2 linked regions of the Prochlorococcus marinus str. SB genome follow. The protein of the gene in region 2 binds, or shares a complex with, the protein of the main gene of each other region. Links are inferred from orthologs where the notes say so. Each region holds a gene or a part of one and is shown on either strand. Other genes may lie near its edges. The genes, in order: prmC and prfA.

Region 1 (15,744 bases), 510 kb from region 2 along the record:
AAATAACTGACAGAACTATAAGCTTGTGTAACTGTTGGCTTATAGTAAAAAGTCATTGCAAAACCTGTTGCAAATTGAATTAAGAAGCATACTAAAGTTATGCCACCTAAACAATAAAAAATATTTACGTGAGGGGGTACGTACTTGGAAGTTACGTCGTCAGTTATGTCTTGGATTTCAAGTCTTTCTTGAAACCAGTCATAAACAGATGAAGAATTTGCCATCCAAAAAAAAAAATTAGCTTTGATATAAAGAGCTTACTTAAAATTCTTATACTTGGTGTTAACACTTAACCCAATGAATTCATCTTTTAACAAACTTTTAACATTCAAAACTTTGATCACTGCATCAATGATCATCGTTTTTTCTATCAATCTTTTGTTGATGGAAAGAGTGGATGCTCTCAGTGATAGCAGGCAATTAGTACTTGACGCTTGGACCTTGGTAAACGAAGGTTTTTATGATCCAGAAAAGTTTGATGAAATCCAATGGAAAAGAATTAGACAAAAAACGTTACAGAAACAAATTGAAACAAGTGAAGAGGCTTATTCTGCAATTGAAGAAATGTTAAGACCTCTAGATGATCCCTACACGAGAGTTTTACGCCCCAAAGATTATGAGCTACTGAAATCAAGTAATTTTGGAAGTGAAATTAATGGTGTTGGGCTTCAATTAGGTGAAGATGATAACAATAAAGTTAAAGTTATTTCTACTCTTGGGGGGTCGCCAGCTGAAGAGGCAGGAATAGTAAGCGGGGACATTATCGAGACAGTGGATGGAATCTCATCAGAAAAATTAGGGCTTGCAAGTACCGCCTCTAAGTTAAGAGGTGAATCAGGGACAAAAGTTTTAGTTGAATTATCTACCGAATCAGGAGAAATTAGGGAAGTCGATTTAGAGAGGAGATCAGTAGATCTCAGACCAGTTAGAACAAAAAGATTGAGAGACGATTCTCACACAATAGGATATTTAAGGATAACTCAGTTTAGCGAAAGCGTACCCAAAAAAGTTGAAGAGGCTCTTCAAGAGTTAAAAGAGAAAGAGGTTGAGGGCTTAATCTTGGATCTTAGAAATAATTCAGGGGGACTAGTAAGCTCAGGTATTGCAGTTGCAGACTCATTATTGAGTAGGAAACCCATAGTCGAGACAAAAGATAGAAATGGAATTAAAGATGCAATTATTTCTCAAAAAGATACATCTTTTGATGGACCAATGGTGACTTTAGTAAATAAAGGAACTGCAAGTGCTAGTGAAATACTTTCTGGTTCTTTACAAGATAATGAGAGGTCAATTCTTATGGGAGAACAAACTTATGGTAAAGGTTTAATTCAATCCCTAAAAAGTTTGGGAGAAGATAGTGGTATTGCTATAACAGTGGCTAGTTACTTAACACCGGATGGTAATAATATTCAAGGCCAAGGTATAACACCTGACAAATTACTTGATCTACCGGATGCAAGTGATTTTGGAAGTACTGACGATAAATGGGTGAGGAATGCGGAATTATTTTTAGGGTCGCTTCTAGAAAAAGAAGAAATTCCAGTTCAAACAATTGAATTAAACAATGAAGAAATTAAATCTTTAAATGGCTAAAGATTGAAAATAAAAAATCTTAAAAATATGAGTATTAAAAGAATTTTTCATGACCCAATTCATAAAGAAATAGCATTTGATGCAGGAAAGCCAGAAGAATTAATGATTATGGAATTAATTGATACAGTCGCTTTTCAAAGACTAAGAAGAATAAAACAACTTGGAGCAGCATCATTACTTTTTCATGGTGCAGAATCGAGTAGATTTACTCACTCAATTGGTGTTTTTTGTATAGCTAGAAAAATTTATAAGAGATTAATTGAAAGTAAATCTTCTTTTAGTGAAAAAAAATTTGTTCTTTATGGAGCAGCTCTACTACATGATTTAGGTCATGGACCTTTAAGCCATACCAGTGAAACAATATTCATGCATGATCACGAACAATGGTCTGAAAACTTAGTTACAAATTATTCTCCAATAAATTCAATCCTCAAAAAGTATGACAACGAATTACCCAGAAAAATTGGTGAATTATTTCAATCAAAACAACTATTTTCAAAACCTTTAAGAACACTGATAAGTAGTGAGATAGATTGCGATCGTCTTGATTATCTTTTACGAGATAGTTACAACACAGGGACTAATTATGGCTTAGTAGACTTAGAGAGAATAATTTCAGCTCTTACCTTTTTACCTGATGGAAATATCGGAATCAAACCAAAAGGAGTGATCGCTATTGAGCATTTCCTTGTACTTAGAAACTTGATGTATAGAACAATCTACAATCACAAGGTAAACGAAATATCAACATGGATTCTTGGAAAAATTGTATACACAATAAAACATAATTATGAAAAGAATATTTGGTTAGATAATTCTCTACATAAATGGATTTTTTCACCATCAAAAGTTGATTTTGATGATTTCATAAGAAATGATGATATAACCTTTTATTATCATTTGATTAGATGGAAAGATGAATCTTTTGAACCACTTTCTACACTATGCAAAATGTTTATTGACAGGGATTTATTAAAGGCATCAGACATAAGTTTTTTAAGTAAGATTAATAGATTAAAAATCCTTGCGTTTGCCACAAAATTATGTGAAAAGAATGGTTATGATTCAGAAATATTTTGCGGGATTAAAGAAAGGTCTTTCAAAGGTTTTGAATCTAATAATGCTCTAAAAATATGGGACGGCACTTATCAAAGCGCATTAGAAAATAGTTCCGCATTAATAAAAACTTTAATGAGATCCGATGAAAGCTCTTTCATTATTTATCCAGATATGATCAAAAATGAAATTAAAAAAGAAATTTCATTAATAAAAAACAATTCTTAGATTTAATTCAATGGAAATCGTTTTAAAAAACAGTAAAAGTAAATATTTAGAAATTTTTTCTTTGTTAGATTTAGATAATCTCCATGAAACTTTCAAGAGATTTTCATCAATCAAGGGACCTTTAGAAGCACAAATTTTTGCAGTCAATGAGTCAATAAATTCTCATCAATTATTAAAATTAAAAAATCATTTTAACAAAATTAATATTTGTTCCTTATGCATTTACTCAAATAATAGAGATACAATAATTAGTGGAAAGTCCTTAAAAATAGATTCAGATTATATAAGAGAACAAGAGATTAAGAATCAGTTACTATTATTCAATTCAAAAAAGAAAGACGATATTCTTCACAAAGCTACAGTACGATCGGGTGAAAGAATATCTTCAAACGGAAACCTTTGCATTATTGGAGATGTTAATCCAGGAGCAATAGTATCCGCGAAGAAAAACATTTACGTTTGGGGCAAATTACTAGGGATCGCATTCGCAGGGAAAAGCGGAAATAAAAATGCCTCTATTGCATCACTTTATCTAAACCCTTTACAGTTAAGAATTGCAGATGTGATAGCTATAGGACCAAAGGATAAGCCCAACAATTGTTATCCAGAAATTGCGGTAATAGATAAACAAACGATAATTATCAAACCACACCTAATCGAAAATAAAAATTAATCAATAATTTGCAATAAATTAATTCAAACTAGACAAATTTAAGAATTACTTAATCTTTAAAATATTTAACTTTCTGCAAGTGGCTTTATTATTTGTAAAATCTTAAAAAACGTGGGGAAAAATACTCGCACAATATTAATTTGTTCAGGCAAAGGAGGAGTTGGTAAAACAACTTTAACTGCAAACCTTGGCATAGCACTTGCTAATAGCGGAGCAACAACTGCTGTATTAGACGCTGATTTTGGCTTAAGAAATTTAGATCTACTTCTAGGATTAGAAAATCGCATCATTTATACGGCTCAAGATGTTTTAGATAAGAATTGTCGTCTTGACCAAGCATTGGTTAGACATAAAAAGGAACCTAATCTTGCTCTTCTACCTGCTGGAGATCCAAGGATGTTGGATTGGATGAAGCCTGAAGATATGAAAAAAATTAGTGAGCTACTTAGTGAGAAATTTGATTTTGTCTTAGTAGATTGTCCTGCTGGCGTAGAAGATGGTTTTAAAAATGCTCTTGCAGCCTGTAAAGAAGCTATTGTTGTTACCAACCCAGAATTATCTGCAGTGCGAGATGCTGATAGAGTAATTGGGATTCTTAATACTTCAGATATTGAGCCTATCCAACTTGTAATCAACAGAGTTCGCCCTAACATGATGGCTAGTCAAGAAATGTTATCCATCGAAGATGTTCAAGGAATCCTTTCTTTGCCCTTATTAGGTATTGTTTTAGAAGATGAACAGGTGATAATAAGTACAAATAGAGGAGAGCCACTGACTCTTTCAGATCGTAGATCACCTGCAAAGAAATGTTATTTGAATGTTTCTCAAAGACTTACAAATAAAGATGTACCAATTATCGATCTTAAAAAAGAAGGCAAAAGTCTTAAAGATAAATTCATGAGATTAATGCAAACAAAGGTTTTTTAAAATGATGACCCTCAGAGATCTTATAAATAAATTACTAGGCAGAGAAACGTCTAGTGCGAATACAGCTAGAGAAAGATTACAACTTGTACTTGCTCATGACAGAGTTGATATGAGTTCTTTAACAACTGATCTTTTAGATAAAATGAGGAAAGAGATACTTGATGTTGTTGCTAAATATGTTGAAATTGATTTTGAGGAGGTGGCAGTAAGTTTGGAGACTGAGGATAGAATGACTGCACTAGTTGCCAATTTGCCAATCAAAAGAACTATTTCAGGAGAAATAAAATTCAAAAAAACCGATAATACTGATAAAGCTAACAAAGATATCAAAAAGTAATAAATTTAAAAAAAGCCTAAAAAATACTGATAATTTCCCCCCCAAAATGTAAGATGAAGAAATCGCCGGCTTAGCTCAGCGGTAGAGCAGCGCTTTTGTAAAGCGAAGGTCATCAGTTCAAATCTGTTAGCCGGCATTTTGATTTATTTAATTCTGTTCAATATTGTTTGCTGAAAATAAAAAGACTAAACCTATCAGGGCAACAATAGGAAAAATTCTTATTTCCAGAACATACTCTAAAAAAGATGCAAAGGGTTCAAATATCCAATAAGTAAAAAATTGAATTAATAAAACAAAAAATAATAACAAAAACATTAATACAATTCCCTAACTATTACTTCTCCTTCTCTAATCAGTTTCCAATTTCCACTGTTCTTCCAAAATATAATAGTACTAGCTTTTCCACTACTTTCCCCCCAGGGGATAGGACCCAAAATTTTTATAGAAGGAAAGTCTAGAGCAATACCTTCAGCGGTAATTGATCCTTTAAAACCTGAAATATTTGCACTTGAAGTTAACAATGGGCCTGTTTCTCTCAAAAGAGATTGTGCGATATTTGAATTTGGAATTCTCAACCCAATAGTCAGATCATTACTGGTAAGGTGTGCAGTCTGCTTTGCTGAAGCAGGAATAACAATTGTCAGAGCTCCAGGCCAATATTTTGAGGCTAAATTTTCGTAATCTTCTTTTGCTGATTCGTGAACATAATCGATTAATTGTTTGTATTCTGATCCCATAAGAATTAAGGGTTTGTTTTTATCTCTTTTTTTAAACTCATAAATAATATTAGAGAATTTTGGTAAGCATCCAATTGCAGGTAAAGTGTCTGTTGGGAAAATTATAGGCAAACCACTTTTAAGGGTCTTCCAAGCAGTTTTGTAGTCTATTAAATTCATTTAGATTTAAAACCTATAATAATTTATTTATATCTTCCAATGGTAAACCTACCAATACCTGAAAGATCTTTCACAATTTCTATTGATGTAAATTTATTTTTAATAAGTAGTTGTTTTACTTTTTCACTTTGATCAAAATGATTCTCTAAAATTAGCCAACCATTTTCTTTTAAGAATAATGGTGCTTTATTTATTATTTCCCTAATATGTTTTAAACCATCTTCTCCACCTAGTAAAGCGACTTTAGGTTCGAAATTTTTAACTTCTTTGGGTAATTTTTCATAAGTATCAATAGGAATATATGGCGGGTTTGAAACAGCAAGGTCTAATTTTCCTTTAAAACTTTCAAGAGGTGACCACCAATTTCCACAATAAAATTTCAAATTTGATTGTTTAGAAGAATTTATATAATTTTTAGTAGCTATTTCTAACGCTTCTTGATCTATATCAGTTGCTACTCCGTGACTAAATGGATAAGCCAATGCCAAAGCTATACTTATAGCGCCTGATCCAGTTCCCAGTTCAGCAAAAAATAATTTTTCTGACTTCTTTCGAAATATATTGAAGACAATATCAACTATGAGCTCTGTTTCTGGTCTTGGAATGAGTACTTTGTTTGTAACTTTTAATTTTAAGTCTCTCCAAAAAGTTATTCCACAAAGATATTGAATTGGGCAAGATCTTTGTAAATGATTATCCCAAACAGATTCTAAAAATTCTAATTTTTTTTTTAAATGTATGTTTCCTCTAGGATTTATACTTTTTAAGTTTAAATCACTAGTCGTTATACCGCCTATACAATCAAGTAAAACAGCAAAAGATGCTTGATCGCCTCCTTTAGAAAGTTGCTTTTTTTTCCAAAATAAAAATTCTTCTATAGAAATGCAAAGCATTTATTAAAGCATTAGCGTTTTGGCCCAAGCCTACCTTTACTAGAATCAGAGTAGAAACTTGACTTTTCTCCATCTTGTGTAGAAATAAATAAACCTATTAGGAATATTGTTGGCACCCCTACAAATAAAAGACTAGCTACGAATCCAAAGTTAGTTGTTTCCATTTAGTTAGAATTACTATATGTGGTATTAAGACTATAGACGTATAAATTGGAATAAAGTGGAAAAATAAACAATTTTTATAAACTGATTAACAGTCTTAAACAATTTATCGAGGTAATTTTTTATTTTCACTAATTTTTTTTAGTTCTTCCAAATTTGAGGGAGGAGATTGGGGTTTTGTTAAAATTACGGCAGATGATTTTATTAATGTTTGACATGCAAGGCGCCAATTTTCTGGTCTATTTTTGAGTTTTTCTTCTTCAACAGATGTAAGAGGGCTCAAAGAATTTTTATTTCCACCTTCAACTGAAATAAAACAAGTACTGCATTGCCCCGCACCTCCACAATTACCCAATATGCCTTTTAACCCATAAAGCTGTAAATTCTCTTTCATTACAAGTTCCCTTAAATTTTCGCCCGGATTGCATTGGACCTCTAAATCCTCACGAATAAATCTGATAGTTGCCATTTTTTTAGTTATTTTTCTTATTTTGGCGTTTTACTTTGAGAATTGTGACCAAAATATTAACAGTTTTTAGCTAAAAATTCCTTATAAACTCAGTCCTGCTTATTGATTTGCCTAATTTTTGCGAGAAAATAAATTTATTTACAAAAATCCCTCAAAGACTAAAAAACCCTTACTATCATGATGTTTAGCTGTTTATGCAGCATAGTTACTAGAAATTAACCGATGGGATTGCCTTGGTATCGAGTTCACACAGTAGTTATTAATGACCCAGGTCGACTACTTGCTGTGCATCTTATGCATACTGCATTATTAGCCGGCTGGGCCGGTTCAATGGCTCTTTATGAATTAGCCATTTTTGATCCTTCTGATGCTGTTCTCAATCCAATGTGGAGACAGGGGATGTACGTTATGCCTTTCATGGCAAGACTAGGTATCACAAGTAGTTGGAATGGATGGGATATTACGGGTGCTACTGGAGTTGATCCTGGATTCTGGAGTTTCGAAGGGGTTGCAGCAGCTCACATAGTTTTTAGTGGCCTATTAATGTTGGCCTCTATATGGCACTGGACCTACTGGGACTTAGATTTATGGGAAGATTCAAGAACTGGTGAACCTGCTCTTGATTTACCAAGAATTTTCGGGATTCACCTTCTTCTAGCAGGACTAACCTGTTTTGGTTTTGGAGCTTTTCATTGCGCAAATGTTGGGATTTGGGTTTCTGACCCTTATGGCTTAACTGGTCATGTAGAACCTGTGGCTCCTTCCTGGGGAGCAGAAGGATTTAATCCGTTTAACCCAGGAGGTATTGTAGCGAATCATATTGCGGCAGGACTTATGGGTATTATTGGAGGTATTTTTCATATCACCAACAGACCTGGAGAAAGACTTTATAGAGCATTAAAACTTGGAAGTCTCGAAGGAGTTTTAGCTAGTGCTCTAGCTGCTGTATTATTCGTATCTTTCGTTGTATCCGGAACAATGTGGTACGGTTCAGCAACAACCCCTGTAGAGCTTTTTGGTCCTACCAGATATCAATGGGACTCAGGCTACTTCAAAACTGAAATTAATAGAAGAGTACAAGCAGCTATTGATAATGGTGCCACTAAATCAGAGGCTTATGCATCAATCCCAGAAAAACTAGCCTTCTACGATTATGTTGGAAATAGTCCAGCTAAAGGAGGATTATTTAGAGTTGGAGCTCTTGTAAATGGTGATGGATTACCAACTGGTTGGCAAGGTCACATTGCATTCCAAGACAAAGAAGGTAACGAATTAGAAGTTAGAAGAATTCCTAATTTCTTTGAAAACTTCCCTGTCATCCTTGAAGACAAAGAAGGTAATGTAAGGGCAGATATTCCATTTAGAAGAGCTGAAGCAAAGTATTCATTTGAACAGACTGGTATCACAGCAACTATCTATGGTGGAGATCTCGATGGTCAAACATTTACAGATCCTGCAGTAGTTAAAAGATTAGCTAGAAAGGCTCAACTTGGCGAAGCGTTCAAGTTTGACAGAGAAACATATAAATCTGATGGTGTATTCCGTAGTTCACCGAGAGCATGGTTTACATATGCACACTTATGTTTCGGATTACTATTCTTGTTTGGCCACTGGTGGCATGCTTCAAGAACTCTTTACAGAAATTCCTTTGCTGGTATTGATGCTGAGATTGGAGACCAAGTTGAATTTGGTTTATTCAAGAAACTTGGTGACGAAACCACAAGAAGAATCCCAGGAAGGGTTTAAACTAAACTTATTTACTTAATCTTATGGAAGCTTTTGCTTACGTTCTAATTCTAACTCTCGCAGTTGTTACCCTATTCTTTGCTGTCGCCTTTAGAGACCCACCTAAATTCGATAGAAAATGAACTCAGAAAAAAACCTCTTTAACAAGAGGTTTTTTTTTACTTTCCATAATTAAAGTATTACTCTACTATTAGAGTTAAAGTGCAACTTATTTCACCACATGCAGTGTCCAACCTGTCAAAACACAGATAGCAGAGTTTTGGAATCAAGATCTGCTGATACTGGTAAAAGTGTTCGAAGAAGAAGAGAGTGCTTAAATTGCAGCTTTAGATTTACAACTTATGAAAGAGTGGAATCAATGCCAGTTTCAGTTGTAAAGAAAGACGGTAGTAGAGAACTTTTTGATAAACAAAAATTATTCACTGGAATTTCAAGAGCTTGTGAAAAGACTAATTTCAGTAGTGAAGCAATTATTAATTTCGTAGATGGAATTGAATCACAAATAGTACAAGACTCCAATAAAGATATTAAATCTTCACAAATAGGAGAATTAATACTTAAAAATCTAAGGAAAGAAAACGAAGTCGCTTACATAAGGTACGCCTCGGTTTACAGAAAATTTAATGGAGTAAAAGATTTTATTTCTACTCTTGAATCTCTAAAAGGAAGTTCAAAAAACCAATTAGCATCAATTTCATAAAATTCAGCATCTTAAAGTGTAGAATACATATCACAAATGTTTTTGCTATTGGTTTGCAGGCTAGTAGCATTCCTTTCTAACTACCTCAGGTAGTCTGCGATATAACAAATGAACGAAAATTCTTCCCAAACCATTAAAGAACTTTCTGAGGATCAAGAAATTAAAAATTCGTCTGAGTTAGATAATGATTCAGCATCTCAAAATGAGGAAGATTTATCATTTGAGAAGAACGATATACCTTCAGCAGATTCTTCCTCTAGCAGAACAAATGCAGATTTTGACAACGCAGGATTCACACAAGAAGAATTCGCATCACTTTTGGGTAAGTATGACTATAATTTTAAACCTGGCGATCTAGTTAAAGGTACCGTTTTTGCTCTAGAGCCCAAAGGGGCAATGATAGATATAGGGGCAAAAACAGCTGCTTTTATGCCAGTTCAGGAGGTTTCAATAAATAGAGTTGAAGGACTTAATGATGTTTTACAACCTTCAGAAAGTAGAGAATTTTTCATAATGAGTGAGGAAAATGAAGATGGCCAATTAGCACTCTCCATTAGAAGAATTGAATATCAGAGAGCATGGGAAAGAGTTAGACAACTTCAAAAAGAAGATGCAACTATATATTCAGAAGTTTTTGCAACAAATAGAGGCGGAGCTCTTGTTAGGGTAGAAGGCTTGAGAGGTTTTATCCCGGGCTCTCATATAAGTGCTCGAAAAATTAAAGATGACTTAGAAGGTGAATATTTACCTTTAAAATTTCTTGAAGTTGATGAAGAGAGAAATAGATTAGTACTAAGTCATAGAAGAGCTTTGGTTGAGAAAAAAATGAACAGACTTGAGGTAGGTGAAGTTGTTGTTGGTTCTGTAAAAGGTATTAAACCTTATGGAGCCTTTATTGATATTGGTGGTGTAAGTGGTCTACTGCACATTTCTGAAATTAGTCATGAACATATTGAGACTCCTCATAATGTTTTAAATGTGAGTGACCAAATGAAAGTCATGATAATTGACCTTGATTCAGAAAGAGGGCGAATTTCATTATCTACTAAAGCACTTGAACCTGAACCAGGAGATATGCTAACTGACCCTCAAAAAGTTTTTAGTAAAGCTGAAGAAATGGCTGCGAAATATAAACAAATGTTATTTGAACAAACTGACGAAAACGAAGAGATCCCAACAGCTTCAACTGAAACAGTATAATTTCACTTATTTATTATGTTCATGAAGTCTAGGAACTTAAGCCTAATAATCCCTACACAAGTATTTTTTAATTTACAATAATTGATTTATAACAATAATTTAATTTAGGATTATGCCTAATTCCAAAATTATTTGTTAATGAGTGATTTCATTTTCACTTCAGAATCAGTAACTGAAGGTCATCCTGACAAAATATGTGATCAAATTAGTGACGCTGTTTTAGATGCTTTATTAACAGAAGATCCAGAAAGCAGAGTTGCATGCGAAACTGTTGTTAATACAGGTCTTTGTTTACTTACTGGAGAAATAACTTCAAAAGCAAAAGTCGATTATATAAAACTTGTTAGAAATGTAATTAAAGAAATTGGATATGAAGGCTATAGGGCAGGGGGGTTTGACGCAAATAGTTGTGCGGTTTTAGTAGCACTTGACGAGCAATCACCAGATATTTCTCAAGGCGTAAACGAAGCAGATGATGTTAACGATGATTTGGAAGATAATACCGGAGCTGGCGACCAAGGCATAATGTTCGGCTATGCATGCGATGAGACACCTGAATTAATGCCCTTACCGATTAGCTTGGCTCATAGATTAGCCATTCAACTTGCTAAGGTAAGGCATGAAAACGTACTTAATTATCTACTCCCTGATGGTAAAACTCAAGTAAGCATTGATTACGAAAAAGGTTTACCAGTCTCTATTAATACAATCTTAATTTCAACTCAACATAATCCTGAGATAGATGGCCTAACAAATGAAGAAGAAATTCGTCAAAAAATAAAAGAAGATTTATGGAAGCATGTTGTAATTCCTGCTACTCAAGATTTAGAAATCAAACCAAACATTATCAAAACAAGATTTCTAGTGAATCCCACGGGCAAATTTGTCGTAGGGGGGCCTCAAGGAGATGCCGGACTTACTGGAAGAAAAATTATTGTAGATACTTATGGGGGTTACGCAAGACATGGAGGAGGGGCATTTTCGGGCAAAGATCCAACAAAAGTGGACAGATCAGCTGCTTATGCAGCACGTTATGTAGCTAAAAGTATAGTTAAGGCAAAATTAGCAAAAAAGGCAGAAGTACAATTAAGTTATGCGATTGGAGTTGCAAAACCGATTTCGATTCTTGTTGAAACTTTTGATACCGGCGTTATTTCACAAGCTAATTTGACGGAGCTTATTAAAAAGTACTTTGATTTAAGACCTGCAGCAATTATAAAAGAATTTGACCTAAGAAATCTACCCAAAAAAAGGGGTGGTAAATTTTTCAGAAAGACTGCATCCTATGGACATTTTGGCAGAAGAGATCTTGATCTTCCTTGGGAAAAGGTAGAAGAAAAAGCAGCCCAATTAGCGGAGGCTTCCAAAGTATTTTTATAAAATATTTATTCTATGCCTGATAATTTTTATGGAGGATTAGATTTTGGAACAAGTGGTGTAAGAATATCAATAATTAATCTTCAAAAAAAATTAGTATATTCAAATTCAGTCCCTTATTCATGCCACTTTAAAAATCCAAATTCTTGGATTAATTCTTGTGAAAATCTTTTAGTTAGCTTACCTATCCAGGTAAAAATTAATCTTAATAAATTGGCTATCTCAGGCACCTCAGGGACTTTACTACCATCCAATTTACAAGGAGAACCTATAGGAGAAGCAATACCTTATGACCAAGCATGTACTGAACATAATATCCTTCTTGAATCCTTAGCTTCTGGAGAAGATCATCTGCAAACGCCATACAGTAGTCTTGCTAAAGCATTAAAACTGATAAATAAATATGGGACAAATATACTTCTACGTCACCAATCTGATTGGATCACTGGTTGGTTTTTAAAAGATTGGACTCATGGAGAAGAAGGCAATAATCTAAAACTTGGTTGGGATCTAGAAAAAGAATCATGGCCAAAAAGTTATCTCAATACTTCATGGCAAAAATGTCTACCTCAAATAATAAAAAGTGGGAAAATTATTGGAAAAGTGAATTTTGATTTAGCAGAAAGATTTAACTTGAATAAGAAATTAATATTAATTTCAGGCACCACTGACTCTAATGCAAGTGTAATAGCTGCAGGTTTAGGTAAAGAAGATGGTCTCACAGTTTTAGGAACAACTCTTGTAGTTAAGAAAATTATTGATAAACCTATAAAAAAACAAGGTGTTACAAACCATAGGGTAGATGGCCATTGGATATGCGGAGGAGCATCAAACGCAGGATGCGGTATCTTGTCGCAGTTATTCTCTGATTCAGAAATAAAGGAGCTCAGTCGACAAATTAATCCATCTAAAAATACTTCTTTAAATCTTTTACCTCTTAATAGTAAAGGAGAGAGATTTCCTGTTAATAATTCTAATTTAGAGCCGATACTTTATCCAAGGCCAGTAAGCGACTCACTCTATTTACATGCATTATTCGAGGGGCTAGCCAAGATCGAATTGAAAGGATGGGAAAAACTAGGCGAACTAACAGGTTCTCTTCCAAAAAAAATTATTACTATTGGTGGAGGTTCAAAAAACCCACAATGGAGAAAAATAAGAGAAAAAATTATCAATATACCAATAGTTTCCTGTAAAAAAACTACTTCATTTGGCACTGCCTTATTAGCGATTAATGCAAAATAATAGTTTTTTGGAATATTTGATGAAGATATAAAATTTTTAATGAAAAGGGTTTCACAAACTACACATCGTAATTTAGAGTATATAGGTTAGAGCCGGGATAGCTCAGTTGGTAGAGCAGGCGACTGAAAATCGCCGTGTCCCCAGTTCAAATCTGGGTCCTGGCACCTTTAAACCCTGCTCTTGACAGGGTTTTATACTTTTAAATCATTGAGAACTCTTTATTTTTTCAAATTTTTTATAACTTAAAATTTTTAGTTTTCGACTCTGCAGACTTGACCAATAACACCCAAAATCAGGGTATCTCCATTTGGATCTTGCCAATTAGCTAAATCATTGAAATTACTATTTGCTTCATCTATTGAGACATCAACATCTCTAAATGATTTTTCAAAACAATTTATATCCATTGTATAAAGAATATCCTTAGTAATTTCACTTTTTGTTTTGGGAATAAATTTACTCAATACTCTTACAGAACCATCCTCATTCCTTTTTATACTTTTCCTATCCCATAACTGCTCTCCGTATTCACTTTTAGGGACTCCAACCCATTCATGAGGCAAAGCTTCTGATTTTTTTATTGAAATACAAAAGAAAACAATAAACGAAAGGACTAAATTAAATATATTCCTAAAAAATATTGAATTAACTTTATTTTTAGAATTAATCATGATTACTTTTGGAATACAAATATTTTTTATTAGTAGTAAATATAAGATTAAAAATTTGTAAGAATTTTTATTGATTAGTATTTCTATTATAGATAGAATCAAATATTAAATTAAGAATTTACTTCCAATAAATTTATTAGAAAATAATGAATAAAATACAGAAATTTCTCTCAGTAGTTTTTTTTATAGCAGTATTTGTAGTATTGATTTATTTAATCCAAAATTATGGGATTGAACCTCTAAGAAACAAAATAGAAAGTATGGGGATTTGGGCTCCTTTTGGAATATTCATACTCAGAGGAGTAAGTATTATTTTACCAGCCCTTCCAAGTTCAGCTTATTCTCTGCTAGCAGGTTCATTACTAGGATTTCAAAAAGGTTACATGACAATAATCTTTTCTGATATCGTTTTTTGCCAAGCTGCTTTCTTTATCGCAAGAAATTATGGTCGGGTTCCTGTTCGTAATTTAGTAGGCCCAAAAGCAATGCAAAAGATTGAAAGTTTTAATCAAAACCAGCTAGAAGAGAATTTCTTTCTTATGACAGGTCTACTAATGACTGGCCTTTTTGATTTTCTAAGCTACGCAATTGGTATTGGAGGAACTCGCTGGAAAATATTTACTCCTGCATTATTAATAAGTCTTCTAATCAGTGACTCTATACTAGTAGCAGTTGGAGCTGGAGTAAGCCAAGGAGCAGGATTATTTCTAGGAATTGCTTTATTGGGAATGTTTGCTTTAGCGACTATTTCAGGATTGGCAAAAAATAAAATGCCTAAATAACAAAACAGTTTATAATTCTGTAATCAAAGATGAAAGATATGACATTTTTGCAAACAATAACTATATAAATAATGATTCATGCAAGAATAGATATCGATTAATTTTATAGTTATTAGATGACTCCATTTAGACCAACTTCATATAATCGCCCTGGAGAACAAATATCAACTACTCCTTCTGGATTAAAAGTAACTTCTGCAAAGAGGTTAATGGTGGATTCAATGGTAAGAATGATACAAAAAGCAGAAAATCATTCAGTAGAAGATAAACTTGACGAAGAATCTAACAATAATTAATCAATTCATTGCTAAAAGTATAGGAGAGTGGAAATCTATTAGAAGTTCTCACACTTTAGCTTTTCAAGAATTTGAAAACTCTACTAGTAAAATATATATAAAACATATCAACAAAAAAAATAAAAAAGTCGTTGAAATTTTTAAAAATTATAAATTCAGTTTAAACCTAGAGAGCATAGCCATTTCTATAAATTGGCAAGCTATTAGTGATTGGGAAGATGATTATATGAGTGAGGGAGATGAAACTATTCTGATTTTTTTACCCAAAGATGAAAATTCAGGAATTGTTCTAAGAAATAAAGGTTATACAGAATCCTTTATTTCATCATCCAATTATTTTGTTGATGAACAAAATAATTTACAAATTAAAACCATTTATAAATCAACAGTTTCCGAAGAAAGAATTTCCTTTTTATCCACTCATGTAAGATCCAGATTTTCTACTATTAGAAATCTGGAGAATAACTCAGTTATTCAGACTTCACATACTTCA
Region 2 (14,945 bases):
TTTTTAATCCAATAAAATGCAGCAAGGCCATAAACTAACTTGACTATGCTGGCAGGGTAAACCATTTTTTTGTTATTAATGCCAGTTCCAAAACCTTTAAATACACTTTTATTTTTACTTTTATAATTAATCCAAGTTATCGAAATATCTTCTCTTGAAAAATCTTTATCATGAGAGCATACTCTCCTTAAAATATCATTTAAGGCTAGTCCCATTTCCTGACTTAAATAGTAAAAGGACATTGAATGGAAATTTATAAAAATCCTATCTCACTATTTAAACAAACTAATTTTTCAAAAACTATTTGGTGGCGATTAAAAGTTAATATTTCGGGATATCAAAATGAAACAGAAGATAAATTAGTTACTGAAATATTTAAAAATAGAATTTTTAGGCTTATTTATCCAAATATTTATCAAAACAACCATAAATTTTCAAGAATACTAGTTCAACTATATGAAGATGGTTACGTCTGTTGGATAAATTTAGATGGGTTAATTATTGAGAAATACGAATTCAAAAAAAATAACAGTTTAGAAAATGAACACTTCTTTATAAAAGATAAAGTTAACTCAATTTTACAATGGATCAAAGATCAATCTGAGTTAAATAATGAATATCTTTGGGGAGGTACATTAGGACCCAATTTTGATTGTTCTGGATTAATTCAGACCGCTTTTTTAAAGCATCAAATTTATATACCGCGAGACTCTTTTCAAATAAAAAGTTTTTGTAAGCACCTTTTTTATTACAAAAAATCGTATGCGGCTTTACGACCTGGCGATCTTTTATTTTTTGGAAATGAAAAAAGATGTGATCATATTGGAATCTACAAAGGAGACGGATTCTATTACCATTGCTCTGGAATGGATTTTGGCAGAAATGGAATAGGATTAGATACCCTAAAAACGTCTAATGATAAAATCTCATTGCATTATAAATCTAAACTAATTTCGGCAGGAAGAGTAGTTAGAAATTATAGATGGGACCGAACTATACGTTAATTAATTTAGCTCAACTTTGAATTAAATTAAAATATTACTTATTCTTTTATTTAGAGATTAACCTGAAGTCCAAATATTTTTAATGATTGGCATTATGGTATCTAAGTGTAATGTCCCAACAAGTAACCAAGCAAAAACAGCTCCTCCACATCCTCCTAACCAAAAACCACTTGTAAAATCAGCCCAACCAGCTCTTGTAAATAAGTCCTTTGGCGGATTATTAACAGTCGTATCTGGAGGTTGAACATTAGGTGCTTTACCAGGTGCATTGTATAGCACAAAAAGTGCTGTCAAAATATGAACAGCTCCAATAGTAGCGAGAAGTCCAGCTGTTAGAGCAAATTCAGAATTTCTTAATGGACCAGTCATGGTAAAAGGTCCATATAGAAGATATCCAAAAGCTGCTCCAGTTTCTAAACCTCTAAAATTAGGGGAAATACCCTCTCTGTAAAAAGGTAAATTATTTATAAAGGCTTTTGTAAAATAACCACTATTAACTGGAGTAGCTAAATTACCAACACAAGGATCAGCAACTGTTTTTACTGCCCATTGTTCTGCTACGCCAATATCATTTGGTTGTACAGAACTATCTATGTATTTCTCTTCAAACTTAATAGAACTTGTTGATTCAGAGAATGATTTTTGAAAGTCGCTCATTTTTTTAATAGTTTAGTGTTTGATAATTTATTCAGTTGCTGTAATTAATCTTCCAATCAATACGATAAAAACAGCAGGCATTGCTATACCAATTAATGGAACAAAAATTGAGGGTAAAAGACTTGGTAAATCAGATGGCATAGTTCTTTAAACATCTTTAAACACTTTAGTATTGATCAGCGAAATAATGTTAATTTTATTACTGGATGATATAAAAATTATTAACTTTTTACATGTTAAATTTTTTCGCAATTTTAATTATTATTTTTATAGGAATATTACTTCTAGTTTTTAAAAAAAGAAACTTTAAAAAGTTAATAAATCAATGCAATTTAAATTCTATTCAATTAAAGAAAAATAATAAAAGTAATAATAAATTTCTATCTAAAAAAAATAGTTATTTGCACAATCACGAAGAAAAAAAGTACTCAATATTTTATAAAAATTCTCAAAGAAATAAAATGATTAGTCTTTTTCAGGGTGATACAGAAAATAAATTAAAGGCATTAAAAATTGCGGAAGAATTAGCTGATAAATCAACATTACCCATTTTACGAAAAGGCTTAAGAGATATTTCTCCTGAAGTAGTTGAAATTTCAGCTTTATTAATAAGACAGTTCAAGTAAACAATCAATTTTGCTTAGCACTGTTTATTGATCTAATTCTGTAAATTGGACGATTTTGACTTTCATGATATGTCCTAATTAAAAGTTCACTCAACAATCCAAAGCTAAATAATTGTACACCAGTAATTCCTAATATTAATGCAAACATCAGCAACGGACGATTTCCAATATCCTCACCCATTATTTTTAAAACTATCAAATAAGAACTTATCACAAGGCTAAAGAAAATACTTATAATTCCAACAAAACCAAATCCATACATCGGTCTTGTTAAAAATTTAGTCATAAACCAAACAGTTAGTAAATCCATTAAAACTCTAAAAGTTCTATCAATTCCATATTTACTAGATCCATATTGCCTGCTCCTATGATTTACTTTAATTTCTTTGATTCTTGCACCTTCAATATTTGCTAAAACGGGCAAAAACCTGTGAAGTTCCCCATATAACTTTATATCTTCTATTATTTCTTTCTTAAACGCTTTTAATGAGCAACCATAGTCATGCAACTTCAAACCTGTTACGTGAGCTATTAACTTATTCGCTATTTTTGATGGTATCTTTCTATTAATTAATTTATCTTTTCTATCAAATCTCCAACCACAAACCAAATCAAAGCCATTATTAATTTCTGAAATTAATAAGGGAATATCATTTGGATCATTCTGTAAATCACCATCCAAAGTAATAACAATATCGCCCTTAGAATTATCAAAGCCAGCTGACATTGCTGCAGTTTGACCATAATTTTTGCGAAGGGAAATTACTGACAATTGTTTAATTTTGAGAGTTAGTTGCTTTAATACTTGATGAGTATTATCTTTAGAACCATCATTTACAACAATCAATTCAAAATTAAATTTATGAGATGACATTACATTTATAACTTCATCCAATAAAAGACCAATACTCTCGCTTTCATTGAAAACAGGTACGATAATAGAAATTAATTGTTTTATATCTGACATTTATATCTAATAATAATTACACAATTTTAACTTAATTTAGAACATTAAAATTAAACAAAAAAAATCACCACAAAAGTGGCGATTTAAATTATTTAAGGGAAATTTAACCAAACTTACCTGAAGTGGATGCGATAACAAATGCCCCAAATGTAAGTATGTTTCCAATTGTGAAATGTGCAAGTCCAACTAATCTAGCTTGAACAATTGAAAGTGCAACTGGCTTATCTCTCCAACCAACAAGGTTAGCAATTGGAGTACGCTGGTGTGCCCAAACTAATGTTTCAATTAATTCTTGCCAGTAACCACGCCATGATATTAGGAACATGAAACCAGTAGCCCAAACTAAGTGACCGAATAGGAACATCCAAGCCCAAGGAGATAGGGAATTTACTCCAAATGGATTATATCCATTGATAAGTTGAGCAGAGTTTAACCAGAGATAATCTCTGAACCAACCCATTAGATAAGTTCCTGATTCGTTAAATTGTGCTACATTACCCTGCCAAATTGCTAGGTGTTTCCAATGCCAGTAGAAAGTTACCCATGCTATTAAATTTAATGCCCAGAACATAGCTAAGTACATAGCGTCCCAAGATGAACTATCACATGTACCTCCACGTCCAGGACCATCGCAAGGGAATGCATAACCTAAATCTTTCTTATCAGGAATTAATTTTGTTCCTCTAGCATCCAGTGCGCCTTTGATAAGTATTAAAGCGGTTGTATGAAGACCTAGAGCGATAGCATGGTGAACTAAGAAATCTGCAGGACCTATAGGCAAGAAAGCGCTTAATGCATCTTGTCTATTGATCAAATCCATCCAGTAGTGATTACCTGGCAATGAATTAGCAGCGAGACTTGCTGAACTTGTTGGATCCGATAATAAAGCATTAAAGCCGTACATCATTTTACCTTGAGCAGCTTGAACAAATTGAGCAAATACTGGCTCAATTAGAATTTGCTTTTCAGGATTACCAAAAGCAACAACAACGTCGTTATGAACATAAATTCCTAGAGTATGGAATCCAAGCAGCATTGTTACCCAACTAAGATGGCTTATCAAAGCTTCCTTTGTTCCAAGAACTCTTGCCAATACATTATCTTTATTTAATTCTGGATCATAATCTCTTACAAAGAAAATAGCTCCGTGTGCAAATGCACCAACCATCAAGAACATTGCTATGTACTGATGATGACTATATAAAGCAGATTGTGTAGTGTAGTCCCTCGCGATAAAAGCGTAAGAAGGAAGTGCTCCCATATGTTGAGCTACAAGAGAAGTTGCTACACCAAGGGATGCTAATGCTAATCCAAGTTGGAAATGTAATGAATTGTTTACAGTTTCATATATTCCATCGTGATTAATACCAAAACTACCTTTATGAGGATCATTAGGGTGTCTTGTATTATGGGCTTCTGTAATTTCTTTGAGGCTATGACCAATACCAAAAGTATTTCTATACATATGACCAGCAATTACAAAAACTGTTCCAATCGCAATATGGTGATGAGCAATATCGGTAAGCCATAATGCTTCACTTTGAGGATGAAGACCACCTAAGAAAGTAAAGATTGCTGTTCCAGCTCCTTCAGCTGTTCCAAATACTTGATCTAGTGAATCAGGATTTTGGGCATAAGCTCCCCAGTTTAACGTAAAGAAAGGAGCTAATCCTGCAGGGTGAGGAAGAACTGTTAACCAGTTATCCCAACCTACATGCTGACCTCTTGATTCAGGTATAGCAACATGAACCAAATGTCCTGTCCAAGCGATACTACTAAAACCAAATAAGACAGCTAAATGATGATTTAATCTTGACTCTGCATTTTTAAACCAAGCTAAAGAAGGTCTGAATTTTGGCTGTAAGTGTAACCAACCAGCAAATAGAGTCCAACAAGCCAAAATACTCATGAATATTGAAGCTTGGAAGAGTTGCTCGTTAGTTCTCATTCCAATTGTGTACCACCAATGGTAGAGACCTGAATAAGCTATGTTTACTGGACCGCTTGCTCCAGCTTGTGTCATGGCTTCTGTGATGCCAGATCCAAAATGAGGGTCCCAAATAGCATGAGCTACAGGACGGACATGAGTTGGGTCGAGTACAAATTGCTCAAAATTGCCTTGCCAAGCAATATGAAATAAGTTACCAGCTACCCAGAGAGCAATTATTGCTAGATGTCCAAAATGTGTAGAGAATAGCTTCTGATAAAGTTTTTCTTCGGTCATACCATCATGACTTTCAAAATCATGAGCGGTAGCTATTCCGTACCATATTCGTCGGGTTGTGGGGTCCTGAGCTAGACCCTGGTTAAATGATGGAAATTTTGTTGCCATTGAATTAAAAAGGTGAAGTTCAGGTTATTAGCCCAGCCCGAAAAGGCGAGCATGGAAGAAGGCCCATGTGGTAGCAATACCACCTACAAGGAAATGTGTAACACCTACTGCACGTCCCTGTGTAATAGATAGAGCTCTAGGTTGAATGGTTGGTGCAACCTTTAGTTTATTGTGTGCCCAAACAATTGATTCGAACAATTCTTGCCAATATCCTCTTCCGCTGAAGAGGAACATTAAACTAAACGCCCATATAAAGTGAGCTCCCAAGAACATCAAACCGTACATGCTTATGGATTGACCATAGCTTGTTAATACTTGAGAAGCTTGAGCCCAGAGGAAATCTCTTAACCAACCATTTATAGTAATTGAACTTTGTGCAAAATTACCACCAGTAAGTCCCCAAACATCACTTTGCATTTTCCAAGAGAAGTGGAAAATAACTATTGATAAACAGTTATACATCCAGAAGAGAGCTAAGAAAACGTGATCCCATGAAGAAACTTGACATGTACCACCTCTTCCAGGGCCATCACAAGGAAATCTAAATCCTAGAGAAGCTTTGTCAGGAATCAACCGTGAACTTCTTGCATAAAGAACTCCTTTAAGAAGTATCAAAACAGTTACATGGATTTGGAAAGCATGAATATGATGAATCATTAAATCAGCTGTCCCTAACGGAATTGGCGCTATAGCTACCTTCCCACCAACTTCTACTAAACTTCCATTAAAGACTTCACTTAAAGCTTTGTGAGGTAAAGCTTCTGCAGTACCTGCTAAAAGGGAAGTCCCAACAGCAGATGCTTGAATACTCTGTACCCATTGAGCAAAGATTGGCTGAAGTTGGATAGCAGAATCACTAAACATATCTTGAGGTCTACCCAAAGCTCTCATAGTATCGTTGTGAATATAGAGTCCAAAACTATGGAATCCTAACCACATACAAACCCAGTTCAAGTGACTGATTAAAGCATCTCTTGCCTTAAGAATTCTGTCTAATACATTATCAATATGTTTTGCAGGATCGTAATCTCTAACCATCGCAATTCCAGCATGTGCACCTGCTCCTACTATGAATAATCCACCTATCCACATGTGATGGGTAAATAATCCAAGAACTGTCATATAGTCAGTAGCTATATAAGGATATGGAGGCATCGCATACATGTGATGAGATACAAGTATACTTATTGATCCAAGCATCGCTAGGTTTACTGATAGCTGAGCATGTCTACTTTCTGCCATGAACTCAAAAAGACCTTGATGACCTTTAGGTGCAGGGAATAATATTGGGTCTCCTTGTTGTGAATCTAATATTTCTTTCATGCTATGACCAATACCGTAATTGGTTCTGTACATATGACCACCGATTATCGCTATTACACCAAAAGCTAAATGATGATGTGAAACATCAGTCATCCACAAGCTTCCTGTCACAGGGTTAAGTCCACCTTTGAAAGTAAGGAAGTCTGAGAAAGCTAACCAATTTAAACTAAAGAAATTACCTGTACCACTTGCTAATCCTGGAAATATCTGACCGATAATTTGTGGATCGCAGAGTTGATGCGGCATTGGCATATCTGCAATAGTTGCTATTTCTTTTCCATTAATAACTAAAGGAGAACCTGCATCAATTGCATCTAAAAGAGCTGCAGTAGGAGCTCCTATATGAATGCAATGGCCAGCCCATGCTAAAGATCCTAGCCCTACTAAACCAGCTATATGGTGGTTAAGCATAGACTCAATTTCTTGAAACCACTCCATTTTTGGAGCTGCTTTGTGATAATGAAAAATCCCAGCATGAAGCATAAGTGCAGCCATTACAACAGCACCTATTGCTAGAGCCATTAATTCACTCTCGTTAGTAATTCCCCATGCTCGCCACATGTGAAATATTCCTGAACTGATTTGAATACCGTTGTAATTGGCACCAAGATCAGCATTAAGCATCTCCTGACCAACAATTGCCCATACTTGCTGAGCGCCCGGTTTGACATTAGTTGGATCAGCTAACCAGCCTGAATAATTAGAAAATCTTGCTCCATGGAAAAATGCAGCACTCATCCATATAAAAATGACTGCAAGATGTCCAAAATGAGCCGAAAAGATTTTTCTTGTTGCTTCTTCAGCATCGCCTGTATGCACATCGAAATCATGTGCATCAGCATGCAAATTCCAGATCCAAGTTGTAGTTTTTGGACCCTTAGATAATTTACTTGACCAGAAACCTGGCTTATCTAATTTGGCAAAATCAATAGGTCTTGGATCGGCCTTAACAGGATCCTCCAAAACTTTTTTGTTTTTTTCTCCACTTTCTGGTGGGCTGATGGTCATCTAGCACCTCGAAAATAATTGACACTAAAGCCGATTGATCGGATCTTGAACTTATTTCTAATGATAATGTTCAAGAAAACGAATCCATCGAAACTTTAGATATTCGTTTCAAAAATAATAAGGCAAAGATTCTTTCGTTATGCATTAACGTAACAAATGTTCTAATGATTGTTACTATATGAATATTTTGTTAAATTCTAGTCTACGACTAAATTATGGGTATTTTTACTCAAATTTTATATAAATTTCTTAAATTTTTTTTTATATTTCAAAGAAAATTTTTTAAATACAGCGACAGGATATAATTTCAACGTAACTATTAAAAGTTTCTGATTTGAAAGGAATTGCTATAGGTCTATCTAATAATTCAAAAGAAATTTTAAAAAGGCTTAAAAAAACTGAATTTGTCAAAGACATATATATTGCAGGTTCTCCAAAAGAAGATGGAAAGGGAAATCAACTTATTCAAGTACAAAAACCTAGAGAAATCTTACTAACAAAATGGCCGGAAATAGATTTAATAATTTTTATAGGCTCAATTGCTGCATCAATACGCATAGTGAATTCATTTTTAACCTCTAAAGATCAAGATCCAGGAGTTATCGTTATAGATAACAAATGTTCCAAGATAGTTCCTTTAATTGGCTTACATCAGTCAAATACACAAAATATTGCATTTCAAATTGCTAATTTACTCGGTGGCGAAATAATAGAAACTAATAATTCCAATGATCAAAGCTTTTTAAATCTTGATGCATTTGGAAATCAATGGGGTTGGAAAAGATCTGGAAACATAAAAGATTGGTCAAAACTAGTAATTAAACAAGCTAATAACGAAGAAATATTTTGCAAACAATCATCTGGTAATAGCTTATGGAAAACTTCAGAATCAGGTGAGATTATTAATCAAATTAATAAAAAAGAAACTGGAAAACCAAATTCAACATTTAATATAAGTATATTCAAAAATCATGAAACAACTTGGCACCCGCCCGTATTATGGATTGGCATTGGATGTGAAAGAAATACAAGCAAAGAATTAATAGCAAATTCTTTAAATAATTTTTTGGAGTCAAGAAATTTATCACAGCAATCTATTGCGGGATTTGCAACTATTGATATTAAAAAAGATGAAAGAGGTATTTTAGAACTTGCTGAAGAAAAAAACTTGCCTGTAAAGTTTTTTAGTAAAGATGATCTTTCAAAAATAATTGTTCCAAATCCATCAAATATCGTTCAAAAAGAAATTGGCACTCCTTCTGTAGCAGAAGCCTCTTCCTTAATGGCCGCAGGAGAAGAATCAAAATTATTAGAAGAAAAAAGAATTTTTAAAGATCAATCTGGGGCAGTAACTATCGCTGTAGCAGAATCAAAAAATCAATATAATCCAACCCATGGCGAAATACATATTATTGGAAGTGGTCCTGGTGATATCTCCTTCCTAACCAGTAGTGCAAAAAAAGCACTTTCAAGATGTACTGTTTGGATCGGATACAAAATGTATTTAGATTTAATTAAATCCTTAAAAAGAAGTGACCAAGTTTTAATTGAAAGTAAACTTACTGAAGAAAAAGAGAGATGCAGTAAGGCAATTAAACTAGCTGAGGAAGGAATAAAAGTGGCTTTAATTTCTTCAGGTGAATCTGGATTTTATGGCATGGCAGGTTTAGTTTTAGAATTACTTCAAAAAATCAAAAAAGAATATAGATCTTACTTTGAAGTACATCCAGGTATAAGTAGTGTTCAATTAGCGGCTGCGATTAGTGGAGCACCACTAATGAATGACTTTTGTACAGTAAGCTTAAGCGATAAATTAACTCCATGGTCTTTAATAAAAAAAAGAATTGAAGGAGCTCTTGTGGGTGACTTTGTAATAGCTTTATTTAATCCTCAATCCATTGAAAGAAATTGGCAGCTAAAAAGTGTAATAGATATATGTTTACAATATAGGCACGGGGATACTCCAGTTTTAATAGCTAGACAAGTAGGGAGAGAAAATCAAACCAAAAAATTTTTTACTTTAAACACAATTCCTTTTAAAGAGGTTGATATGTTATCAATAATAATTATTGGCAATTCTCAAACCACATTAATAGATGGAATATTTCTTACTCCAAGAGGCTATTTACAAGATTAAGTTTAGATAATAAATAAATTATCCATAGAATCTTTTTTGCTTTTTTTTAATAAGAATACTAGTCTTTTATAAAGTATTAAGTGATTACGTTGAAAAATGTTGGTTTAATTTTATTTGACATAGATGGTGTAATAAGAAGCGTAGAGAATAGTTATAGACTTTCATTAAAAAAAACAGTCTACAAATTTACTGGATGGGAGCCAAGTTATATAGATATTGATAATGCCAAAAATGAAGGAATTTGGAATAATGACTGGGATTTAAGTTTAGAATTTATAAAAAGATTTAAAAAAAAAGAGAACTTTAATATTGAAATACCTTCAAAAGAGGAAATAGTTAAATGCTTTGAAGAATTCTACTTTGGAGGAGATCCAAATGAAGATAGCAAATATTGGTCTGGATTAATAACAAATGAAGAGTTATTAGTTGATAAAAATTTTTTTGATTTATTAGAAAGCAATGGATTAATTTGGGGTTTTGTAAGTGGCGCAGAGTCTGCCTCGGCAAAATTTGTTTTAGAAAAAAGACTTGGTCTAAAATCACCACCATTAATATCTATGAGAGATGCGCCCGACAAGCCTGATCCAAAAGGCTTTATTAACTTATCCAAAAAACTTCTCGGAGATAAACTTGGTTCATCAAATATTCCTATTGGATATGTAGGAGATACTATCGCAGATATAAATACAGTTATGAACGCTAAAAAAGAAATTCCATCTCAGAAATTCATAAGTATTGGAATAGCTCCTCCTCATTTACATTCAAAGTCCCGATTAAAAGAACGAAATGCATACGAAAAAAATCTTCAAAAAGCAGGTGCTGAATTGATTTTAAATTCTATTTATGACCTCATAGATATTAATTTTGACTTATTTTAAAAATATTAATTAAAAATTTTCTTAATAAATTACGGAGAGGGAGGGATTCGAACCCTCGACAAAAGTTACCTCCTGTAACTCCTTAGCAGGGAGCCGCTTTCAACCACTCAGCCACCTCTCCAGTTCTTATAGATTATCAATTTTTTTGCAAACATTCAAAATTATTTATTTAATCGAAATGTCTAATCAACTTGAACTCTCGGCAATCTATTTTTAAAAGAACAAAGAATTTCCCAAGGAATAGTATTAGATTCTCTTGCCCAATCAATGGGAGAAATTGTTTTATCGCCTTCAGATCCTAGTAATACCACCGTACTACCAACTTTAATTTCATCTGAACCTGTAATATCCACCATCATTTGATCCATAGTTATCGATCCTACTTGGGGATAAAGTTTATTTTTAAAGATAACTTTTATCTTACCTGAGAGATTTCTAGGGACTCCATCTGCATAACCAATACTTAATACAGCCAACTTAGTTTTTCTACTACTTACAAATTTGCCTCCATAACTTACTCTTACACCTTGATCAATAACTCTTATAAAAGCTACTTTGACCTTCAAACATAAAGCTGGTTTAAGACATAAATTTTTTTCTATTTTTTCTAGAGGACTATATCCATACATAGAAAGTCCAACTCGTACCATATGAAAATGAAAATCCTTATTGAGAAGCATGCCTGCAGAATTTGCCAAATGAATCTTGATATTGTGATCACTATCAACGTTAATTTGTTTTAATAATTCCTTAAACTTAAGTCTTTGTAATTGTGTACTGCTTTTAGGATCTAATGAATTATCTTCATCTGCAGATGATAAATGACTATATATTCCTTCTATTGAAATGTTTTCAAAAGATTTTATTTTTTCAAATTCCTGAATAAACTTATCAGATTCAAATCCTAATCTTGACATTCCAGTATCAACCTTAAGATGTAAAGAATATTTCAACCCAAACTGCTTACCAATATTGTTGCAAATTAAACACTCTCTAAGACTACTGATAGTTGGCATAAGATCATTTTTAAAGGCTATTATTAAATCCTTTTTCGTATATAGATTTCCCAAAACAAGAATTGGATTGTTAACTCCAGAAGAACGAAGCTTAATACCTTCTTTTAAGGTGGCAACACCTAATTCTGAAGCTCCGCCTTTAATAGCATATTCAGATACTACTTTTGCATCATGTCCATATCCATCAGCTTTGACAACCGCCATGAATTGACAACTTTTACTTAATTTAGATCTTAATTGTCTTACATTTTTTTCTATTGCTTCACCATTGACTTCAATCCATGCTCTTTGTTTCGGATCTATATCTCTTTCAAAAAATGGATATTTATCAAAATTAAATCCTTGAATTGCTTTCCGTCTTTGCATTAACTTTGCACAAATATATGCGCTTATTGAAATATACAGTTAGCATGACATGTAAATTGTATTTTGGCATGGGCCAGACTCTAGTTTTAAATGCATCTTATGAACCTTTAAACATCACTTCATGGCGAAGAGCTGTGATTTTAATGATTAAAGGTAAAGCAGAAAGCTTAGAGGAAGACAAATCATATTCAATTCATTTTGGAAGAAAATTACCTACTGTTATACGACTACGTTACTACGTTAAGGTGCCTTTTAGAGAGGTTTCTTTAACAAGAAAAAATATTCTTCTAAGAGATAACAATGCTTGTCAATACTGCAATTATAGAGGTAGTGATTTATCAATAGATCATGTTTTACCGAGAAGCAGAGGTGGAACTGATAACTGGGAAAATGTTACTACAGCATGTCTTAGATGTAATGTACAAAAAGGCAACCGTACTCCTGAAGAGGCAAATATGCCTTTAAAACGAAAGCCGTACCGTCCACTAAGCAATCTCAATTTTGAAGCTACAAGACAAATTGACTCTGGCAGACATAGAGAATGGAGTAAATATGTGATAGGTGTCGCAATCTAACAAAAATAAGGTCTTAATTCGATTCGTTACTAAAATCTTCCATCATTCTCTTTTGTTCTTGGGCTATACATGCATCAATCACTTCGTCCAATTGACCGGCGAGAATTGGTTCTAGTGAGAAATTTGAACCTAATCTATGATCAGTTGTTCTGTTGTCTTTAAAATTATAAGTTCTAATTTTTTCACTTCTATCGCCTGTTCCAACCTGCGAAAGCCTTTGTGATCTCTCTTTCGCATTTGCTTCTTTTAATTGAATTTCATATAATTTTGCCCTTAAAATTTCCATTGCTCGTTCACGATTCTGCAATTGAGATCTCTCTTGAGTGCAAAAAACTCTTATTCCTGTGGGCTTGTGAAGAAGATCAATAGCAGTCTCTACTTTATTAACATTTTGTCCCCCTGCACCTCCTGATCTTGCTGTACCAACCTCTAAGTCAGTTGGATCAATTGTAACTTCAACAGGATCAGCCTCAGGCATGACAGCAACTGTAGCTGTAGAAGTGTGAACTCTGCCTTGAGATTCAGTAGCGGGAACTCTTTGGACTCTATGTACTCCAGCCTCAAATTTAAGTTGACTATATACAGAATTACCCTTAACTGAGATAACTAACTCCTTAAATCCTCCCATATCTGACTCTGAAGCACTTACAGGTTTGACAGACCATCCAATTTTTTGTCCATATCTTTCATACATTCTTGCTAAATCACCCGCCCAGATACAAGCCTCATTACCTCCAGCACCAGCCCTGATCTCTAACATTACACTTCTCTCATCTCTTGGATCTTTTGGTAATAAGGCGATTGTGGTTTTTTGAATCAGTTCATTCTTGTATTCCTCTAGAGTTATTAACTCCTCATTTATTAAAGATTCCATTTCTTTATCATTTCTATTCTCTTTTAGTAAATTTTTTGAATCTTCGATTTCTTTATCAGTATCAAGCAATTTATTAAAATCAACAACCAAAGGTTCTAATTTTGACCTTTCTTTTGCTATTGATTCTAATTTTTTTGGATCATTAGCTATATCAGGATCTGCAAGCTGCACTTCCAAATTTTCAAAACTTTCAGCAGCAGTTTTCAACCTTGTAATTAATGTTGAGTATTCCAATTGAAATTATGCTTGATTTTTGAAAATTCTATTTTTTAGAATCTGTTTCTTCTTTTTTCTCTGTTGAGGAAGCAGTATCGGCTGAACCCATTCCATATTTTTTCATAAACCTATCAACCCTACCTTCTGTATCAAGAATCTTTTGAGTTCCAGTGAAGAATGGATGATTACCACTCCAAACATCAACATGTAATTCAGGCTGTGTGGAGCCAGTAGTCATTACAACTTCTCCATTACAAATAACTTTTGCATCTGGATACCATTTTGGGTGTATTTCTGATTTTGGCATGATTTAAATTCCTTTAACGTTTAGAGAATTGAGGAGCTTTTCTTGCTTTTTTAAGACCATATTTTCTTCTTTCCTTAGCTCTAGGATCTCTACTAAGATGGCCTTCAGTTTTTAGCGGTTTCCTATTTTCAGGAGATAATTCGCAAAGTGCTCGAGCTGCACCTTGCTTTATAGCATCAGCTTGACCAGTCAATCCACCTCCAAAAACATTTACCAAAATATCATAAGAATTTTCAAGGCCTAATGTTTGCAAAGGTGCTTTTATTGAATTTAAGTGCAGAGGATTAAAGTTTAAGTAATCATCTCCAGCACGACCATTGATTTTTATTAATCCATTTCCTGGAATCAAGCGAACTCTAGCTACTGAAGTTTTTCTTCTTCCAGTTCCCCAATACACAGCTTTGTTTTTTATTTGACTATTCATTTTGATAAATTAACTATTTAATAATACAGGATTCTGAGCAGCATGAGGATGATCAGCACCTTTATAAACTTTTAGTTTTTTAAATTGCTGTCTTCCTAAAGAATTATGAGGCAGCATACCTTTAACAGCTTGCTCAATGATTCTTTCAGGAATTCTTTCTTGTAGAGACTCAAATTTTTCAATTTTCATTCCTCCGGGCCTTCCAGAATGTCTCCTATACAACTTTTGTGATGCT

Evidence for each region.
Region 1: the proteins of prfA (region 2) and prmC are in contact, whole or in part, in a crystal structure (PDB 2B3T), measured with the Escherichia coli proteins. The link is inferred for Prochlorococcus marinus str. SB from one-to-one orthologs.

Annotation. Positions count from the first base shown.
Region 1 is NZ_JNAS01000002.1:313,536-329,279, forward strand. What follows is about bases 4,669-7,491. They hold prmC (peptide chain release factor N(5)-glutamine methyltransferase), read right to left. Parts: upstream 6,604-7,491; coding sequence 5,734-6,603; downstream 4,669-5,733. Other genes in these bases: minE (cell division topological specificity factor MinE), read left to right, coding at 4,669-4,814; EV02_RS04515 (L-threonylcarbamoyladenylate synthase), read right to left, coding at 5,129-5,710; psbM (photosystem II reaction center protein PsbM), read right to left, coding at 6,615-6,767; EV02_RS04500 (2Fe-2S iron-sulfur cluster-binding protein), read right to left, coding at 6,872-7,234; psbB (photosystem II chlorophyll-binding protein CP47), read left to right, coding at 7,457-7,491. Outside these bases: petB (cytochrome b6), read right to left, coding at 1-224; carboxyl-terminal processing protease CtpZ, read left to right, coding at 298-1,593; EV02_RS04540 (HD domain-containing protein), read left to right, coding at 1,621-2,877; EV02_RS04535 (septum site-determining protein MinC), read left to right, coding at 2,888-3,550; septum site-determining protein MinD, read left to right, coding at 3,662-4,477; more of minE, read left to right, coding at 4,479-4,668; more of psbB, read left to right, coding at 7,492-8,980; EV02_RS09190 (photosystem II reaction center protein T), read left to right, coding at 9,004-9,102; transcriptional regulator NrdR, read left to right, coding at 9,201-9,680; EV02_RS04485 (30S ribosomal protein S1), read left to right, coding at 9,789-10,880; metK (methionine adenosyltransferase), read left to right, coding at 11,019-12,260; EV02_RS04475 (FGGY-family carbohydrate kinase), read left to right, coding at 12,273-13,502; EV02_RS04465 (hypothetical protein), read right to left, coding at 13,754-14,173; EV02_RS04460 (TVP38/TMEM64 family protein), read left to right, coding at 14,320-14,955; EV02_RS04455 (hypothetical protein), read left to right, coding at 15,072-15,251; EV02_RS04450 (phycobiliprotein lyase), read left to right, coding at 15,226-15,744. UniProt on the Escherichia coli protein: Methylates the class 1 translation termination release factors RF1/PrfA and RF2/PrfB on the glutamine residue of the universally conserved GGQ motif, i.e. on 'Gln-235' in RF1 and on 'Gln-252' in RF2.
Region 2 is NZ_JNAS01000002.1:823,907-838,851, reverse strand. What follows is about bases 11,951-14,945. They hold prfA (peptide chain release factor 1), read right to left. Parts: upstream 13,998-14,945; coding sequence 12,903-13,997; downstream 11,951-12,902. Other genes in these bases: rplM (50S ribosomal protein L13), read right to left, coding at 14,720-14,945; rpsI (30S ribosomal protein S9), read right to left, coding at 14,300-14,710; rpmE (50S ribosomal protein L31), read right to left, coding at 14,026-14,286; EV02_RS02010 (HNH endonuclease), read left to right, coding at 12,332-12,889; alr (alanine racemase), read right to left, coding at 11,951-12,314. Outside these bases: EV02_RS01955 (serine hydrolase), read right to left, coding at 1-242; EV02_RS01960 (C40 family peptidase), read left to right, coding at 246-1,004; EV02_RS01965 (photosystem I reaction center protein subunit XI), read right to left, coding at 1,062-1,661; EV02_RS09235 (photosystem I reaction center subunit VIII), read right to left, coding at 1,689-1,802; EV02_RS01970 (hypothetical protein), read left to right, coding at 1,895-2,287; EV02_RS01975 (glycosyltransferase family 2 protein), read right to left, coding at 2,292-3,254; photosystem I core protein PsaB, read right to left, coding at 3,358-5,586; photosystem I core protein PsaA, read right to left, coding at 5,614-7,917; cobJ (precorrin-3B C(17)-methyltransferase), read left to right, coding at 8,252-10,054; EV02_RS01995 (TIGR01548 family HAD-type hydrolase), read left to right, coding at 10,144-10,932; more of alr, read right to left, coding at 11,115-11,950. UniProt on the Escherichia coli protein: Peptide chain release factor 1 directs the termination of translation in response to the peptide chain termination codons UAG and UAA.